4 regions of the Bacillus sp. CGMCC 1.16607 genome follow, and region 2 is predicted to be linked to each of the others. Evidence: riboswitches for the same ligand, from Rfam matches in the RefSeq annotation. Region 2 holds a riboswitch; each other region holds the start of a gene.

Region 1 (3,247 bases), on a different contig from region 2:
ATACGATCTATGTAAACGATGATAGCAGAAAGAAATTACAATCATATTATGAAATATATTTAAAGTCATTTAATGTTCAGTTTGAAAGAGAGTATGTGGAAACTAGGTATGGTAAAACGCATATATTGGTAACCGGACCGAAGGAGGGAAAACCACTATTTATTTTCCAAGGAGGAAATTGTATTAATCCAATGACGTTATCATGGTTTTCCGACTTACTGTCAGAATACCGTGTATATTCACCTGATACAATAGGTCATCCAGGATACAGTTCAGAAACAAGAATATCTGCAAAAGATAATAGTTTTGCTTTGTGGATCCTTGATTTAATGGATCATTTTCAAATTGAAAAGGCTGCATTTGCGGGTCCATCCTATGGTGGGGGAATTATCTTACGCCTTGCTACCTATTTTCCCGAAAGAATAGCTTGTTCAATTCTATATGCCCCGGCTGGAATTTTACTAGGGTCAAAGATAGAAATGATCAGAAAAATATTAATTCCACTTCTAAGCTTAAAAATGACGGGAAATAAAAAGTATATGAAAAAAATAGCAGATGCAATGTCAGATTATTGCATGAAGGATATGGATGCTGACATTATTATGGAGATATTCCGAAGTACCAAATTAGAACAGGAAATGCCAAAGCTGACAACAGCAAGCGAGCTCAATAAATATTCAGCTCCGACAATGATTATTGGTGGGAAAAAGGATATTTTCTTTCCAGGTGAAAGAATGATAGAAACAGCTAAAAAGATCATTCCTAATATTACTGCTAGCCATTTCTACGATATGGGCCATTTCGCTTCCGAAGAAATGCTAAAGAAGATAAACCGTGATATGATTTCATTTATAAAAACGTATTATTAGTCTGAATGATTCATAGATTAATTTTCGATTCTTTCACCTATAATGTAAAAGCCCGGTAATAAAAAATATCGGTATAAGAACCTTTCCCTTATCATTAACAATGAAACTTTTTTGAGAAAATAATAATAAAATGGTTGACTATGTAAGAGAAACGTATTATCCTTAGTTTTGTTAAATAGTTAAATAATTTAATTCTTATCCAGAGAGGTGGAGGGACATGGCCCTGCGAAACCTCGGCAGCAGATTCTCCTTAGAAAATACTGTGCCAAATCCATCAGGTGACAAGACCTGAAAGATAAGAAGAGACGATTTATTATTCAATCCTCTTCTTTCTTCAAGAAGAGGATTTTCTGTTTTGAAAATAAATTTAGGTAATTTGTTATTTTAGAATAATTATATTATTATTTAAAAATTTAATAATTTTCTTATCCAGAGAGGTGGAGGGTCTGGCCCTATGAAACCTCGGCAGCGGGTTCTTGAAAAGAATACTGTGCCAATTCCATCAGGAAGAAATAACCTGAAAGATAAGATGAGTATTTGTTCGCTAGAAGCTCCTCATCTTATTTATGGTGAGGGGCTTTTTCAATTGTATAAGGAGTGATCATGAAGTGGAAAAGGTTTCATTTTGGCTCGAACCAACTTAATTGATCAAGTTGTGAGTTGGGGATAAGTGGAAATTAATTTAGGGCTTTTTCAAACTATAATTCATAGTATTCTTATAGGAAAACTAATTATTTGTAAGGGGTTGATTGAAAATGATGTTTATATTTAAACGTTTAATGGCAATGATCGTTACCCTGTGGATTATTGTTACACTTACATTTTTTATTATGCATTACATTCCAGGCGATCCGTTCGCAACAGATGCCAAAGCATTGCCAGAAGAAACATTAAAAAACATGCGAGCAAAATACAACTTAGATGAACCTTTACCGATCCAATACATACTTTATTTGAAAAATTTAGTCCAGTTAGATTTAGGTCCTTCGATTCAATCAAAAACAAGAGATGTAAATACGCTAATTTTGGAAGGATTCGCTCCTTCGGCAATATTGGGAATTCAATCTCTTATCTTGGCTATTATTTTTGGTATTGGTCTAGGTGTCATGGCAGCCCTTCATCATAATAGATTGTTAGATTATCAATCAATGTTTATAGCTATTATTGGAATTTCTGTTCCAAGCTTTATTTTCGCTCCCTTACTTATTAAATATGTTGCAGTCGAATGGGGACTTCTGCCAGTTGCTTCTTGGGGAACATGGAAACATACCTTATTGCCAACTCTTGCTTTAGCAGTCGGACCTTTAGCCATTATCGCTCGTTTTGTAAGAACCAGCATGTTAGAAGTCTTAAATCAAAATTATATTAAGACGGCTGAAGCAAAGGGCTTGACAACTTTTGAAATTGTTTGGAAACACGGGATTCGCAATGCTCTTATTCCGGTCGTTTCGTTTATAGGTCCGCTATTCGCTGCAGTTATTACAGGGACCTTTGTTGTTGAAAAGATTTTTGCTATTCCAGGGATCGGAAAATACTTTGTAGATAGTATTTTTAACCGTGATTATCCCGTGATTTTAGGAACAACAATTTTCTATAGCGTGATTTTAATCGTGACCTTGTTTGTTATTGATATTTGTTACAGATTAATAGATCCGCGTATTAAATTATCTAGTGGAGGTGAATAAGCGTGGGAAACTATTCAACTGATTTGGACGATCTTTTTCGACCAGTAGACAGAGATCATGTAAAGCAAGTTCTAATTGCCAAACCACAAAAAAGCTTTTGGCATGAAGTAGTAACAAAAATGATTCGTAACAAGCTTGCAATGCTTGGATTTACTTTATTAGTAATGATCATTCTTCTTTCCGTTATCGGACCCTATATGGTTCAGCACAGTCCTAGTAAACAATCATTACTAGAGGGGAATCTTCCATTATCCCGTGATCATTGGTTTGGAACAGATGATTTAGGGCGTGATGTTTGGTCTAGAACATGGGCTGGAGCAAGAATTTCATTACTTATTGGATTTGCCGCTGCTTTAATAGATTTAATTATTGGTGTCTTTATCGGAGGAGTATCTGGCTATATGTCAGGTAAGGGGAAAATAGGTAATCGCATTGATCAAGTATTAATGAGATTAGTAGAGGTTCTATATGGCATACCGTATTTACTCATTGTGATCCTGTTAATGGTTATTTTAAAGCCTGGACTAATGACCATGATCATTGCCCTTTCCATTACTGGCTGGGTCGGCATGGCTAGAATTGTTCGTGGTCAGGTACTTCAACTTAAACAGCTGGAATATGTCCTTGCTGCTGAAAAGCTTGGAACTCCACATTTAAAAATCATTTTCAGGCATTTACTACCTAATATGTTGG
Region 2 (3,247 bases):
GGTTCCTTTTTATTAGCAAGTGGTGAAGCGCTTTACTCACCAACAAGAAGAGCAAGTATACCAGCAATTATTAATCAGAAAAATATGAAGGAAGTGAATTCATGGGAACAGGTTCTTTTAGGATTTGTGTTAATATTTGGAGCTTTAACTGGGGGATTGGTTTCATTTGTTTTTGGAGCTAAGGCAGCCTTTGTCATCAATATTCTATCGTTTTTAATTGCAGGTTTGATCATCATGAAGATCCCTACATTAGAATCTAATTTCGCAAAAGAAACGAAAGTAAACGGTGAAAAAGTAAAAGCTACTACTTTGTTTTCAGTTATCCTTTCCTCTTCATTATTATTCATGCTTGTAACCGTTGATTTCGTCCTACCTTTAACAAATGGAATTGAAAATGTGCTTATTAGTGTGTATGCGATCGACACTTTTCAGGCGGCTGACTTGGGAGTTGGAATTTTGTACAGTGTACTTGGCACGGGGTTCATCGTTAGTCCAATAATAACGAAATGGATAAAGGGTCATTACCTGTTATTCGCTTTTATCTGTATGATGGTGGAAGGTTTAATTTTGTTCATCGTCAGTCAATCTCAATCTTTTGCTCTTGTTGTTTTGTTATTTGGAATTTTAACCATCTTTGGTGGTGTTAGCAATACGCTAATTGATACTGTCGTAATGGAAACAGTTCCGTTAAAATTACAAGGAATGTATTTTGGTTTATCTGCGACACTGGCGAATACTTTATTAGGACTTTCAATGTTTTTAACCGGAGTATTACTCGAGGTCTTCGATCCAAGAACTATGGGTGTTATTAATGGTTCATTATATTTCCTCTTCGGTTTGATTTTTCTTTTATGGTCATTACGTGTAAATGTAATAAAGGAACATAAGAAGATCCTTCAAAAAGTTCCGAATTTGAATCCTTAAAAACGTAAGATGGTCCTCTTAGGAGAGAACCATCTTACGTTTTATTTTGTTCTTGTTCCATCTGCAGCATTTCCTCTTCTTCCTCTACTGCTATTCTCGTAATTTTGTCTTGAAGAATGGTAAAAGCTTGATCAAGATGTTCTCTAGAAGGAAATTTAGGCTCATTCTTCACATAGTAGCCCCCTATATTTCTTATTTCAAACAAGATGCCTATCACTAGCATCCCTCAGGACATTAGAAAATATCCCCAAAAAATCATGCTTGGATGATGACTCTTGTACCATTCGGAACATAACCAGCCAATTCTAATACATCTTTATTTTGCATGCGAATACAGCCATGAGACACAGCCTTACCTATCGAAGATGGATTATTCGTTCCATGAATACCATAGCCTCGTCTTGAAAGGGACAACCATAGAACTCCGAACGGTCCGCCTGGATTCGGCTCGCGATTAACGATTACATAATCACCTAACGGAGTCTTAGTAAGTATTTTTCCAACGGCAATTGGATACGTTTTAAAGATTTGCCCGTGATGAAATAATGTTAGTCTTCTTTGTCCTAAAGAAACTTGAATATGATAAGGAATCGTATTTGGATCAGGCAAACCGGGTATTTGAATTTTTTGACCGACAAATAAATGATTTGGATTGATTCCTGGATTTGCAGCCAATAATTTTTGTAATGAGATTCGATAATTAGAGGCAATTAAAGCCAAATACTCACCTAGCTTAACCGTATGGAGCATTTGTCCACCACACCTTTTTTCTTTTACAATATGCAAGGGGAGTGCTGCCAGTGCCTATTTAGTTAACTTCCTCTAAATTTTTGATATTCCTCTTCCAATTCAGCTAAAGATAGTTCGAAAAGCTGTAAATTTCTACTTTTGAAAATTCCCATTTCCAATAGTTCATTTATAAGAAACTCTTTCTTCGTTTCCTCTTCTGTTTCGCGAAAAATATTCATAACCACGCCTCCGATCTAATCATAAAATAAAAAACCCCTTCTTATCGCTTTTACAATAGCAAGAAGGGGTTATTTATGTTCTTCGACCGCACCTCTTATCTATCAAGCAAATAACACTTGTTGGAATTGGCACAGTGCACTAAGTAGTGCCTGTTGCCGAGGTATCTTAGGGCCAATTCCCTCCACCTCTCTGGATAAGAAATATTTAATTGGAATTTACTATAATGGTTTTCCATTGTGATGTCAAATATTAATGTACCAAAAAAATATTTACTTAATTTAAATTTTCCCGATATAACATTATTACTATAAAAATAGGGACTAATATTCAACAATGTGGAATATATCACATGTATGTGAAGTAGTTCACATAACGTTCAAATACGCTTTCAAAATGCGTGATGGCAGTCACGTTAATCATTCATGACAGAGAATACAATTAACTTGTAATCACATATTAAAATAATTTTTTATTAGGAGGAAATAACATGAAGGTTCATCAAAAATTATGGAAATATTCTCTAACTACTGCCTCTATGATTCTATTACTAACAGCATGCAATACTGATACCACATCTGTAAAACCACAACAAGAAAAAAAAGCTGAAACGACTGCTTCAACTCCAAACCTCATTGAAACACATAAAGATTTAAATCAACCACCTGTTCCGTTAAAGCTTGAACGTATTGGTAAAAATGAAGTGAATGTGGAAATGACCGCTCAGATTACAGATATTGAGATTAGTGAAGGAAATGTGTATAAAGCCTGGACATTCAATGGGCAAGCGCCTGGTCCTGTCGTTGTCGTTAACGAAGGAGATACCATTAACTTTAAATTAAAGAATATGGACCCTTCGATTCCACACAGTATGGATTTCCATGCTGTACACGCAGCACCGTCTAAAGACTTCATTGATGTTATGCCTAATGAAAGCGGTTCGTTTACTTACCCTGCCAATAAACCTGGGGTGTTTATGTACCATTGTGGAACAAAGCCAGTTCTTTCACATATTGCGAACGGTATGCACGGAGTCATTATTGTTAAGCCTAAAGATGGTTATCCAAATGATGGCCAAATAGACCGTGAATTCGTTATCGTTCAAAATGAATGGTATAAATACAATGATCTTGAAGATTTTAAAAATGGAGTCCCTACAAATGTCGTTTTTTCAACAAAAGCACTTAAAGAAGGTCAATTAAATACTAATGGGACAACAACTAGTTTAGTAGACACTCCTCTTATTGCTAAAGTGGGAGATCGCGTTCGATTTTATGTCAACAATGTTGGACCAAATGAAGTAAGCAGTTTCCACGTGGTAGGGACCATTTTCGATGATGTATATATAGATGGAAAT
Region 3 (3,247 bases), on a different contig from region 2:
CCAAAGCTCTAGGGCTACCTTTAATTCTGGATAGTATGATGCGCCTTCTTGTAGAGTTTTTCCTAATAAGTGGATATCAATTGCTTGTCGAAAAGCTTTTCCCCCTGATGATGCCCCTCCTGGGTGTCCATGTACACCACCACCAGCATTGATAATAGAGTCAGTACCGAAATCATTGATTAATAACGGAACGAGTCCTGGATGAATTCCTGCCGATGGAACAGGGAATGTCTTTAAAAAGAATTCATCTTCTTTCAAAAGCTCTTGTTTGATTGCCAATGTTTTCACTTTCTCAAGTGCAACCGATCCATATGGTGAAGGGAATAAGGAGAAATCTGCTCCAGCATATCGCAGTAATTTTCCTAAAATCAAAGCATGTGAGAATCCGTAATGACTTGAAGAAAGAAAAGATCCACTAACAGCAGGGTGAGCCATTATCGGTAATCCAATTTCTTGATCTTCACGTAATTCTTGTAAACTATCTAATCCGTATGAAAATACATTAAATAATAATACATCTGCTCCTAATTCAGCCGCTTTTCTTGCTTTATCTCTTAGACTAGATGATCTTCCTGTTAAATTAACAGCATACAAGGTTCGATTGCCCGTTTCTTCAAGAGTTGTTTTTAATATTTTCTTACCAGCAACAATTCGTTTTTCAAATGGGGTAAGTTCGTTTTCAAAGAGAATTTCATCATCCTTGACGATGTCAATTCCACCAAAGCTTTGTGCCATTAGTTGTTTAGATAAAAAATCAAGATCTCTACCGATTACGCCTTTGAAAATACTCATGAGTAGAGGACGATTGTAGACATTGAGCAATTTTCTAATGCCTTCTATTCCGTATCTAGGACCCGGAAAAGCTTTTTTTAACTGTTCAGGGAAAGTTAAATCGATAAGTTTGACTTTACCATCAAGCGAAAGCTTTCCAAATACGGTTGTTAATATCGCCGGTATATCCGCTGAAAAGTTTAGAAGCGGATAGGCAATTTTTATAATGGCTTCGCCTTCCTTATCAGTTATCTCTTCAATCGAAACAACTTTACCTTTATGCTTTTTCAGTTGATTTTGTTCAAGTTCAGGCAGGTCTGTCCAAGAACCGATGGTTAAACCTAAAGCTATTTCTTCAGCTTTTTTTAACGGGCTTCCATTTATTTCTTTTATCAAATACGTTGCTATTAAATCATTCATGATGGATACTTCCTTCCCTAAAGCAATAAAAAAACCTCTTCAAATAAGAAGAGGTTAGCGTGACAAACTAACGTCCTCTTATCTATCAGCTTTATGCTGCAAGAATTAGCACCGTGCTTTATGAATTATTCATAAAATCGGTTGCCGGGCTTCATTGGGCTAGTCCCTCCGCCTGCTCTTGATAAGAAAATCGTTTATTCTATTTTAAAGTTAATGATATTGTTTTCTCAAATTAATATGGATTATGACAGGATTTTTTTAAGTTGTCAACATATTTTTTAGAATATTTTCAAAGATTGGATTCTTCTAACTGCTTCGTGCATCCTTTCTTCCGAGGTTAATAAGCCAACGCGAACATAACCTTCCCCATAACTCCCAAATCCAAGTCCAGGTGCGACAGCAATTTGCACCTTCTCTAATAAATAGTCGGCAAATTCTTCTGAGGTAAATCCTTCTGGGACCTTTAACCAAGCAAAAAAGGAACCCTTTGGGGCTGTTACATTCCATCCGATGGACTTCAATCCCTCTATCAGTACATTTCTTCGTGATTCATAAAGATCGTTTAGTTCTTCTACACATTGTTGTGAAGCGTTTAACGCCTCTGCTGCAGCTTCTTGAACCGCGCCAAAAATACTCACATATAAGTGATCCTGCATAAGTTCAATCGTTGAAATTACACTTCGATTTCCGACAGCAAATCCAACCCGCCAGCCAGCCATATTATATGTTTTTGATAATGTATAAATCTCAATCCCAATATCTTTTGCACCTTCCGTTTGTAAGAAGCTAAGAGGCTTTTTACCATCAAACCCAATGGCTCCATAGGCAAAATCGTGAACAACACAAATATTGTTCTTCTTTGCCAGCTCTACTGTTTTCGAAAAAAATTCAGGTGTTGCAGTTGCACCTGTCGGGTTATTTGGATAATTAATAAACATAAGTTTTGACTTCTCTAGAATGGCAGGATCGATATTTTCATAATTTGGTAGGAAATGATTTTCTTCAAGTAAAGGCATAATAGCCATATTTGCCTTTGCAAGGGCTACACCTGATAAATAATCGGGATAACCGGGATCAGGGACTAGTATGGTGTCTCCAGGATTTAATAGGCATTGTGGAATTTCTACAAGCCCTGCCTTCCCTCCGAACAAAATAGCCACCTCTTCGTCTGGATTCAACTGGACACCATATTCTCGTTCATAAAAATTGGCAGCCGCTTGCTTCAAGTATTTATACCCTTGGAAAGGTGAATACTTATGATTTTTTGGATTGGCAGCAGCCTCTTGAAGCTTTTTCACAATATGATCAGGCGTCGGCTGATCTGGATTACCTTGCCCTAAATTAATTACATCATAGCCATTAGCAATATAGTGTGACACCTTTTTCACTAAAGACGCAAAAAACTGCTTCGGCAAACTATTTAACAAATCTGACTGCGGAAAAGACCTCATCAACATCCACCTACTTCAACGTATTAACGTACTGGGGGTCAGTCCCCCATCGTTTCACCACTTTAACGTGTTGGGGGACTGACCCCCAATGATTTAACGCGTTAACGTGCTGGGGGACTGACCCCCACTGCTTTAATGTGGGAAAAAGTTTGTATTGAAATTCTAGTATGAAATGATATATGGTTATTGTCAGAATGTAAAGAAAAAATTTTTTGATAGAGGTGAGTGTGTTGAAATTTAACCTTGCATTGATTCAAATGGATATTCACTTTGGTGATCCAAAACTGAATTTCCAAAAGGTTGATACTCTTATCGAGCAAGCTATGAAAAAATCACCTGATATAATCGTTCTTCCTGAGCTTTGGACGACAGGCTATGATTTAACAAATCTTTCAACAATCGCGGATAATGACGCGATTCACACAATTGAATTTCTTAAGTCAGAAGCAAAACAACATGGGGTACATATTATTGGTGGGTCAATTGCAAATAAGCAGGAGGATGGGATATATAACACACTTCTTGTGATCAATCGTGAAGGTGAACTCGTGCACCAATATAGCAAACTTCATCTTTTCCAATTGATGGATGAGCATCTTTACTTG
Region 4 (3,247 bases), on a different contig from region 2:
GAAGTCATTGCTTTCTGCTATTCCTGTTCCTGATCCTAAAATTGAATCAAAAAAGAAAAGAGTATTAATGGACGAACAGACGGACGACGATCCATATCAGTTACGTAATTCAGTGCTTGTTGAAATAACTCAAGGGCATTGGGTTGCACTCCCAACGGGATGAAACAAGCATATACGGCATAGCTCCCTTTAAAGTTTCGTTAATTAGAAGTTTTATAGTAGCTTTATATTAAGAGAAACATATTTCAAATGAAAGAAGGTCTATTCATGAGTAGAAAAGCTAAACTCTCCCAACATACTGCTATTTTATTGGAACGTGCACGAAGGTTTGGTATTTCCGATGATCTAATACTTTCCAGTAAAGTTAATGAAGACATCTCTCCCTTTAAAGTAGCTGAGGAGCCATATTACAGTTATGACACATTTTTTTCGTATGCGGAAACTCATAACGAAGACATAGTAGAAGCCATAAAAACCGGCTATAAAATGAAATTCAATACACTTGGCGGGATTCAAACATGGCTAAAAGAGAAATTTGAATTTGTACCCGAAATTGACTTTTCCTTCGTCCCTGGAAAAATTGACAACCTGAAATTATCTAAGAAACAACTAAACACACTTTATCACGTTTTAGCCAAAAATTGGGTAATGTTAGTCAAGACAGAAAGTACTGGGGAAATCGTTTTTCATGAAAATAATTTTCATGAATTAATAGAAAGATTTGAAGAAGAGATTATGGTGAAATTAATCATTATATCTGAATATGAAAATAGCAAAAATCGTCAATCTTTATAAACGAATAAGGTAGACAATGTACTAGAGGAAAAAGTTAGTCTTAGTATTTTGAAACTGTTCATTTGCTCCCATGCAATATGTGTCGTAATAAAAGTATTGACCATGTAATTTTTTCCTGTTAATATTTGTATTAATTTGAATAGTCTTATCAAGAGTGGCGGAGGGAAAGGCCCTGCGAAGCCCGGCAACCTTCAAACATATCGTTTGAAAAGGTGCTAAATCCTTCAAAGTTTTTTAACTTTGAGAGATAAGAGATCGGAATTTTTTTAACCTCTCTATCTCGTGATGGAGGGGTTTTTATTTTCTTCACGATAAGCCTAAATCTTTAGATTCGAGAGGAGTAAACAATGAAAAAAATTAAAGTGGCTTTATTGGGTCTGGGGACTGTTGGTTTTGGAACTTATACAGCACTAACAGAACGTGAGGAGAAATTCGCTTCATTAATTGGAAAAACATTTGAAATTACAGGGATTTTGATAAAGGATGAAGAAAAACCTCGTGAGATTGATAAGCAGACGTTAATTACCACTTGCTTTGAGTACTTATTTCTCAACGAAGCTCCTGATGTTGTGATTGAGGTAATGGGAGGCATCGAACCAGCATTTAGTTATATAAAGCGAGCTTTACAATCTGGCTGCCATGTAGTTTCCGCCAATAAAGACTTGATAGCCAAACATGGAAAAGAACTAAGGGATCTTGCTTCGGCTCACCATGTACGTTTTGTGTATGAAGCAAGCGTAGCCGGAGGAATTCCTATTTTAAGAACGATAAAGGAATTACTAGTAGGCAATCAAATTGAGAATGTGGAAGGAATTCTTAATGGGACCTCCAACTTTATCTTATCCAATATGCGAACAGCGGGAGCTTCCTTCGAGAAAGCCCTAGAACTTGCTCAACAAAAAGGATATGCAGAATCAGATCCAACGAATGATATTGAAGGGATTGATGCTTTTTTTAAAGCAATGGTGTTATGCGATTGGATATTTGGCCGTCAACCTGATTGGAAGCAAGTGAATGTCGAAGGTATTACAAATATCACAATAGATGAAATACAATTGGCATCTCAGCTTGGACTCCGTGTAAAACATCTCGTTCTTATAAACAGTGATTTACATGTCGAGATTAAGCCGGTTTTTGTTGATTCGGATCATCCTTTATACGGAGTCGAAAATGTCGATAATGCTATTCGACTAAAAACTGACATTCTTGGCTATTTGACTTTACAAGGAGCAGGTGCTGGAGCAGAAGCGACTTCTAGCGCAGTCATCGAAGATTTATTATCGATATATTTAACCAAACCCATCAATCGTGAGGTAAACATTAATACAGTCAACACATCTTGCGAGAAACAAAGTGATGGGCAAAAGATCTACTTATTATTTTATGATAAAAGTCAGGCTAGATCGGAAGAATTATATTCACAACTTGCTAAATATGGAACAATCCTTACAACAGGATATCAATCTAGCTCTAAGAAAAGCTATATTTTATATAAGGGAAGTCTGAAAGAATACGAGAGTCTTATCCACTTTAAAAAATATGAAGTAAAGGTATTTAATCATACCTTATATGCAAATGTAGTTCAGCCTGAATTCGTAAATGAAGGATAAAGTAAAGGTGAATATGCTAGACAACCATTGATAAACTTGGTTAAGAAGAGATTGATTGAACTAAGCTAATAAATAATCGAACAGTGTCAAGCGCTGTTCGATTATGGTACCTGCCCCTTCATACATAGTCACCGAATCTTTCATCAACAAACTTGTCCCGACAGCATAGTATATAAGATAAAAAATCAACAAAAAAGGAGCACAACGCATATGATGTTTCCTTATACGAAGTTACATTATATCAATGATCAAATAGGATTTGGAGTGATAGCAACTACATTTATTCCCAAAGGAACCATTACATGGGCTTTGGATGAGATGGACCAAATACTAGAACCAGAGTTTGTTGCTAAATTGGATAAACATAGACGGAGATTTATCAATAAATATTCTTTCCGTAATAAAAATGGTCAATATATTCTTTGCTGGGATCTTGGCAGATATGTAAATCATAGTTTTCATGCGAATTGTATAGGAACAGCTTATGACTTTGAAATAGCTATTCGTGACATTCTACCTGGTGAACAATTAACAAGTGATTACGGGACCTATAATGTTGGAATGTCTTTTGATTGCATCCCAGAGGAAGGAACGAAACGAAAGAAGGTTAACCCTGATGATCTTTTACATTATTACAAAGAATGGGATCAACAAGCATTGGAGGCTTTAAAGTATTTTAAAGATATAGATCAACCACTCATTCATCTCATTGATCCCAATTCTATGGTGAAAATTCAGTTCGCAGCTACCGAAAATATTCTACTTGATTCCATCAAAAGCAATTATTATAATCGTTCTTCTAAAAGAAAGTACTAACTCCTTGTGCTTATACAGGCACTGAT

What was found. Region 2 has a riboswitch for S-adenosylmethionine ahead of fbpA (Fur-regulated basic protein FbpA). Riboswitches for the same ligand answer to the same signal wherever they lie in the genome.
Region 1: linked by a shared signal. The riboswitch ahead of ACFSO7_RS10365 (ABC transporter permease) and the one ahead of fbpA (Fur-regulated basic protein FbpA) in region 2 are both predicted to bind S-adenosylmethionine.
Region 3: linked by a shared signal. The riboswitch ahead of mtnW (2,3-diketo-5-methylthiopentyl-1-phosphate enolase) and the one ahead of fbpA (Fur-regulated basic protein FbpA) in region 2 are both predicted to bind S-adenosylmethionine.
Region 4: linked by a shared signal. The riboswitch ahead of ACFSO7_RS12525 (homoserine dehydrogenase) and the one ahead of fbpA (Fur-regulated basic protein FbpA) in region 2 are both predicted to bind S-adenosylmethionine.

The regions. Positions count from the first base shown of each region.
Region 1 covers NZ_JBHUJX010000018.1:33,883-37,129, reverse strand. The annotation lists gene ACFSO7_RS10370 (alpha/beta fold hydrolase) at 1-869, shown strand, start outside; SAM riboswitch class I at 1,062-1,171, shown strand; SAM riboswitch class I at 1,292-1,400, shown strand; gene ACFSO7_RS10365 (ABC transporter permease) at 1,628-2,554, shown strand; gene ACFSO7_RS10360 (ABC transporter permease) at 2,557-3,247, shown strand, end outside.
Region 2 covers NZ_JBHUJX010000012.1:162,286-165,532, reverse strand. The annotation lists gene ACFSO7_RS08025 (MFS transporter) at 1-924, shown strand, start outside; gene ACFSO7_RS08020 (hypothetical protein) at 959-1,096, opposite strand; gene ACFSO7_RS08015 (L,D-transpeptidase family protein) at 1,180-1,674, opposite strand; gene fbpA (Fur-regulated basic protein FbpA) at 1,737-1,892, opposite strand; SAM riboswitch class I at 1,985-2,093, opposite strand; gene ACFSO7_RS08005 (multicopper oxidase domain-containing protein) at 2,381-3,247, shown strand, end outside.
Region 3 covers NZ_JBHUJX010000008.1:396,045-399,291, reverse strand. The annotation lists gene mtnW (2,3-diketo-5-methylthiopentyl-1-phosphate enolase) at 1-1,191, opposite strand, end outside; SAM riboswitch class I at 1,267-1,379, opposite strand; gene ACFSO7_RS04795 (pyridoxal phosphate-dependent aminotransferase) at 1,470-2,642, opposite strand; gene ACFSO7_RS04790 (carbon-nitrogen family hydrolase) at 2,873-3,247, shown strand, end outside.
Region 4 covers NZ_JBHUJX010000019.1:20,048-23,294, forward strand. The annotation lists gene ACFSO7_RS12515 (ABC transporter ATP-binding protein) at 1-163, shown strand, start outside; gene ACFSO7_RS12520 (hypothetical protein) at 268-795, shown strand; SAM riboswitch class I at 938-1,049, shown strand; gene ACFSO7_RS12525 (homoserine dehydrogenase) at 1,143-2,405, shown strand; gene ACFSO7_RS12530 (SET domain-containing protein) at 2,616-3,221, shown strand.